Regions from separate parts of the Enterococcus sp. AZ194 genome, predicted to be linked through region 1. Evidence: predicted binding sites of a transcription regulator. Region 1 holds the regulator's gene; the other holds the start of a gene.
What was found. Region 1 encodes LexA, which represses DNA repair genes until DNA is damaged. Its sites were predicted from a motif close to CNAACANNTGTTNG; they were not measured.

Region 1 (3,431 bases):
TTTTGCTACAGAGATTCCTTCATCCCCTAGAGGAGCGCCATGAACCGCAGAAGTGCCTTCTTTTGGTGCGCCATAACCAATGACCGTTTTGACTTCGATTAAAGTTGGTTTATCTGTTTCAGCTTTTGCTGCTTCAATCGCTTTTGAGATAGCCTCTAAATCATTGCCATCTTTCACAAGGATATGTTGCCAGCCATAAGCTTCAAAACGAGCGCCGACATTTTCTGTAAAGGCTTTTGAAGTAGGACCATCTAATGAAATATCATTTGAATCATATAAAACTACTAATTTCCCTAGTTTCATATGTCCAGCCATAGAAGCTGCTTCTTGGGAAACACCTTCCATTAAATCGCCATCTCCACAAAGAGCATAGGTATAGTGATCCATCACGTTAAAATGTTCGCGATTATATGTCGCAGCTAAATGTGCTTCTGACATCGCCATTCCTACAGCCATAGCAATTCCTTGGCCTAGAGGACCAGTTGTTGCTTCAACACCATCTGTATGATGAACTTCAGGATGTCCAGGTGTGCGACTTTCCCACTGACGGAAGTTTTTTAAATCATCAATTGTTACATCGTAGCCAGCTAAATGAAGCATACTATATAACATAGCTGATCCATGTCCAGCAGAAAGAACGAAACGGTCACGGTCTACCCAGTTAGTTGAAGTCGCTGGATTGACTTTCAAATGTTTTGTCCATAATGTATAAGCCATTGGAGCTGCCCCCATTGGTAAACCTGGATGACCTGAATTAGCTTTTTGAATCGCTTCAATACTTAATGTACGAATGGTATTAACACCTAGTTGATCTGTTTTGTCGAACAAAAGAATCCCTCCTGAATTTAGGTTTATTTTACTTTTATCTCCTTCATTGTAAAAGAAAACAAAAGGAAATGCAATCATTATTCGTCTTATTCGCTTTAGTTAGAGCGGTTATGAAGACCTTTTTCTTTTTGAATTTGTTTCAGTTTTTCTGGTGTTACATCTGTTCCATCTGGGTCAACAACTTTCATTCCTTCGATATGATGTTTCATTCCTGAACGAAAGGCACTTAAATATTCTTCTCTTAAGAGCTGTTGTTCTTTTTGTTCAGTTTCTGTTAGCCCTGATTCTTTTTTCTTTTTTGCTAACTCGTTAATACGAGCGAGTTTTTCTTTTGATAACACGTGATACGCCCCCTCTTTTTGCTCCCTCTTTATCTTATTAAAAATTCACAAAAAACACAACAAGAAATAAACGAAAAAAGCGAACGCGTGTTTGATTTTATGCGTTTAATATGATAAACTGAAATCATTAAATGAAAGAAGGTGTGAATCGTGGCCAAGCGAACTGAAACAAGACAAGTTGATATCTTAAAATATATATACGAACAAGTGAACGAAAAAGGTTATCCACCTACTGTGAGAGAGATTGGAGAAGCCGTAAATCTTTCTTCTACATCAACTGTCCATGGACATCTTGCACGATTAGAAAAAAAAGGGTTGATTCAACGAGACCCCACTAAACCTAGAGCAATTGAATTAACTGCGATGGGACTTGAAAAAATCGACATTCGACCAATGACTATTCCCGTTTTAGGAACGGTGACTGCAGGAGAACCTATCCTTGCTGTTGAGGATGCTTCAGATTTTTTCCCTATTCCACCCAACCTTTCTTCTGAGGAAGGTAGCTTATTCATGCTAACCATTCGTGGGGAAAGTATGATCAATGCTGGGATTTTAGATGGTGATGATGTTATTGTCAGAAAACAATCCACCGCTAAAAATGGTGATATTGTGATTGCAATGACTGATGAAGATGAAGCAACTTGCAAACGATTCTATAAAGAAAAGAATTATTTCCGCCTTCAACCTGAAAATGATGAGCTTGAACCAATCATCCTAGATAATGTGTCTGTTCTAGGTTTAGTGGTTGGACTCTATCGAAGCCGTATCTATTAAGCGAATAACGAACGACTGATAATCAGAGATCTTTTGATTATCAGTTTTTTTATAGTCAAAAATACAGACACATTCCTATCCCATGCCTATAAAAAGAGCCGTTTGTTGTTTCATACCTCTCTACTCATCGAACAAATAACTCAGCAATTTATTTAATGGATGAGCTCATAAAAGCAAGTTTATATAGGGGTAAAAAAATATTTTTATCAATTTCGTATTTCTCTCTTTACAAACCGAACAAACATTCGTATAATATAAATACAAACATTTGTTCGTATAAAAAAATAGAGGTGAATATCATGAGAGCAATGCGTCGTTTTGGATTTATTTTATTTGTATTAGTGGTAGGTATTTTATTGGGAAACATCGGCATCCGTTCAGCACTTTTGATCTTGACGCCTTTGTCTATATTATGGTTTATGTTATGGGATGAAAAAAAATATCGTCAATCAGAACGCGAGAAACATTATTACGAAGAACAATATTATGATAGTGAGTATGAAGAAGATAGATATGAGTTTGATTATGAATACCACTATGAGTATAAACATTGATTGTGTTTCTTCTTCACTATTAGGAAAAGATATAAACGAACAAAAAATCCTTTGAGTAAATACGATTTTTTAATCGCCAATTTACCCGAAGGATTTTTTTGAGCTCTATTCTTGTTCAGGTGCATAGAAGATTAATTGCTATTTTCGAGTGTAGGTACCTACTACATTTTCTTTATCTTTATTTATAATTTTGATCGTATCTTTGTCTATCAATTGGATAAAATAGTCCATATCATGCTGAGTTTCATAAGTAATCAGATTGTCTGATGCAACAATATTTTTATACATCTCAGGTTTCTTGCTTAATTGTTGCTGTCTTTTTTTAGTGAGCTCTGCTAATTGGCTTTTAGTATAATTTTTTTCATCAATTATTTCTTTTAGTTCCTCTATGTTCATTTGTTTTTTTAAGTCAGGTCCAGTACCATATTGGGCTAACCCTTGAAATATAGTTTCTAAATATTCGTTAAACAAAGGAGATTCTTCTATTTTTGTTTCTTTTGCTTCCAAGGGGTACCTATCTTGCTTACTTGCTCTTTTTTTTGGTAATTGAAAGTAATCTTCATTTTTCATTATATCTAACCATTCAGAATGTAATGACAGATTTCCTTTTGAATCAATCCTTAATGTCTGCAATTCGAAATCTCCTAGTTGTTCCTCTATCTCATAAAAAACTTTGTCTAACTCATCTTCTGTAGAGGCATAGGAAACTTCTTTCCATTCTCCCGCAATATCTGCGTACGGTCCTCTATTTTTTAGAAAAACAAAATAACCCACAATACTTATAGTTACTAAAACGCTTACTATAGAAATAGTTAAAAAATTTCTTTTTTTCATTTATATCATCCTTTTTATGTAACCAATCAGTTAGATACTATTTTTTGATTGTTGGAAAATGTTTTGTTATGTTATCATTCTTAATTTTTAAAATATCAAT
Region 2 (3,431 bases), 580 kb from region 1:
GGAATTTCTGTGCAACATGTTCATATCACTACATTAAAACCATTTACAGATCCTTTAGTCGTTGAATCCATCAAAAAAGCCAAGTATGGCGTAGTTACTATGGAAAACCATACCGTAATTGGTGGGTTAGGAACAGCTGTTGGTGAAGTAATGCTTGAAAATCAACTAAACAAAAAATTAGTGAAAGTTGGTATCCAAGATGAATGGACACACGGTGCGTCAAAACCCTACTTAATGAAGAAATATCATTTAGATGCGGCTTCATTAATCAAAGCAGTTGAACAAGTGTTAAATCAAGAGCTGAACTTTAACGAAGATGAATTAGAAGCGATTCGTTTAGAAGACTATGACCGCGTATAATCAATCTAATTTCTTCTAAATTTAAATTGAATACTCAGAATCCCACAAGTTTCCGATACACCAATCAACACTTGTGGGATTCTTCCTTTTTATCGATTACTTTGGCTAAACTTGTTTCTTTGTTAAATCAGACGAATTTCTGAGCTATCTTCATCATTAAGCATAATTCAAACAAACATTGACGTCCACTTCCTAACTACGTATACTTCAAAGTGAAGAGCATAGAAAAAGACCTATTGCCAAATTGACACAGATAACTTTATAGGAGGAATTCACGTGACCGTCATCACCGACTACATTCAATCAGCACCTACAGAACAACAAGAATATTTACAAACTGTTTACAAAATCGCGAAAGAAGTTTTGCCTGATGCAGTTGAAAAAATGAGCTATGGTATGCCCACGTTTTTTCAAGGAGAAAATTTAATTCATTTTGCAGGGATGAAAAAACATTTGGGTTTCTACCCAACACCCTCTGCCATAGAAGCATTCTCAGAACAGCTTTCCGACTACAAAACAAGTAAAGGAGCCGTTCAATTTCCCTATAACAAACCGCTCCCTAACGCTTTAATTAAGGAAATGATTGAATTTAGAAAAAATGAGCAGCAAGCTTAGCTCACATACAGGTTCCACAGTCCCCCTTCAAAAATGGTGTAAATCCTCATTTTTGAAGGGGTTCTTCTTTATTTTTACTCTCTTTAACTTGTTATTCTCGAATTTTCTTCTTTTTTTCACACTCTTAGGACTTTTTTTACCCTTTTTTACATTTGATTTAAGTTTTGTCGATTATTCTATAGATACATTAACAAAAGGGACCATTTCCCTCTTCCGATTCCCTTTTATTCTCTTGTAAAAGGAATTTTGTTAATTTTCAAGTGAGAGTGGCTCATCTGCCACCCTCACCCTCTCGTGGATGAACGTGGTGTTATGACTCTTTTTCGAGAATTAACGATGGTTTGTTCTCTGATGTTTGAGGTGTAGGTTCGAATCCTACCGTTCACGTAGCGCGAAATTATGCGTCGCTGTTTACTTTTGAAAGGAGCCGATCTTTATGAAAAAAAGAGTTGCTGCAATAACCGCATTAGTTGCCGTATCACTTGTCATTCCACTATTAGTGAAGACAAGAAAAAAACAACCTTTCATTCACGGATAAAAATAATTTATGATTTTCCTTATAAGAAGCGCTTCTCATTACCCATGATGAAGACTTTTTTTATAAGGTTTTTTTGTTCTCTAAAAATGCGCCTCTTTTTCCTCTCGTAATCTAAATAAAAACTTTTCTAAATTTTTAAAGTTTGTTCGCTTTACAAATCGAACAAACGTTCGTATAATTTTTATTGAGGTGATTGGAAGATGTATAACACGGAGCTCTTTTTCGATTATTCAAAAGAACCTAGCAGAGATATTTTGTGTATTGATTGTCGGAGTTTTTATGCCTCTGTGGAGTGTGCTGCACGTAATTTAGATCCGCTAAAAACAAAGTTGGTTGTGATGTCTTACCCTAGCGACAGTCCAACCGAACGAGGTAGTGGATTGATTCTAGCCTCCTCCCCTATGGCAAAAGAAGCCTATAATATCACAAATGTTAGTCGCGCACGTGACTTGCCTTTCCCTTATCCCGACGATTTAGTGATTGCTTCTCCTCGAATGAAGATTTATATGCAAAAAAACAGAGAAATTAATGCTATCTATAAAAGCTATACCGACGAGGAAAACCATCATGTATATTCAGTAGATGAATCTTTTTTAGATGTGACCAATTCTCTTCAGCTTTTTGATTGTCAATCTGCCTACGAACTGGCAAGAAAGATTCAAATTGATGTGTATAGAAAAACAGGACTCTACACTTCAATTGGCATTGGTGACAATCCTTTGTTAGCCAAACTGGCTTTAGATAACGAAGCCAAGCATATAGAAGGGATGAAGGCGGAATGGCGTTACGAAGATATCCCCGACAAACTTTGGTCCATCCAAAAGCTAACAGATTTTTGGGGAATCGGTCGCCGTACCGCCAAAACACTAAATCGTATGGGTATTCGAACAATTTATGATTTGGCACATACCAACTACTACTATTTAAAATCGCAACTAGGTGTTTTAGGCGCACAGCTCTATGCCCATGCTTGGGGAATCGATCGAAGTTTTCTTGGCAAAAAAATCAAACCAAAAGAAAAATCAATCGGAAACTCTCAAGTACTACACAAAGACTATACGCGGAAAAATGAGATTGAATTAGTCATTAAAGAGATGGCCGATCAAGTAGCCACTCGACTTCGTAGGATGCATGCGCAAACACAAGTTGTCTCTCTCTGGATTGGTTTTTCATTAGGATATGTAGATCCCTCAGGTAAGAAAGGGTTTCATAAACAAATGAAAGTCTCCCCTACAGCCAGTAGTAAACAGTTAGCTGAACATCTTCTGCTGATTTTTCGACACCATTACAAAAACCAAGATGTTCGAAATATTTCTGTCGGTTGCTCAAAGCTCATTTTTACAGATAGTATTCAGTTAGATTTATTTTCTAGTCCAGATGACCAAGTCAAGCAAATGACGACAGATCGAGCAGTTGATACCATCCGAAGTCGTTATGGATTTAGCAGTTTGGTTCATGCGAATAGTTTATTAGATGGAGGGCGAGCCATCGCCCGAAGTAATTTGGTTGGTGGTCACGCAGGTGGAATGGCAGGAATAGAAGGTGAAAAAACTGATGAGGAACCGAACAAAAAAAGAATTTTCTGACTATAACAACTACCATGATCGTGGCTTTTTAAAATGGGTCACCGCCTTTGCTTTAGATGAATTAACCTCTAGTATTGATGAAAATCACGCAGAGGCCATCAAAACGATTCCGCTACTTCCTCAAATGAGCATCCAAGAAATCAATGCGGTCTTAACAACCGCCTTTCTAAAGACAAAAGCAGTTAGTATCCAACTAAATGGACAAGATACCTGGGGGCGCCCACTAGAATCGATTGAAGGCTTTTTTTCTGGACAGTTTTACGAAGATACCTTACTAATTGGAGATACCCTTATTCTTTGTGAAGATATTCGCCACATTCAACTGGTGGAGC

Region 2: IGI37_RS10675 (Y-family DNA polymerase) is a predicted target of LexA. The motif match lies at 1,673-1,686, and genes of this name have one in related genera.

The regions. Positions count from the first base shown of each region.
Region 1 is NZ_JBIOQR010000001.1:1,702,598-1,706,028, reverse strand. Features, by position in the region: gene tkt (transketolase) at 1-828, opposite strand, end outside; gene IGI37_RS07940 (DUF896 family protein) at 924-1,169, opposite strand; gene lexA (transcriptional repressor LexA) at 1,320-1,943, shown strand; gene IGI37_RS07930 (hypothetical protein) at 2,243-2,497, shown strand; gene IGI37_RS07925 (hypothetical protein) at 2,636-3,331, opposite strand.
Region 2 is NZ_JBIOQR010000001.1:2,281,981-2,285,411, forward strand. Features, by position in the region: gene IGI37_RS10665 (transketolase family protein) at 1-360, shown strand, start outside; gene IGI37_RS10670 (iron chaperone) at 637-975, shown strand; gene IGI37_RS10675 (Y-family DNA polymerase) at 1,714-3,099, shown strand; gene IGI37_RS10680 (hypothetical protein) at 3,068-3,431, shown strand, end outside.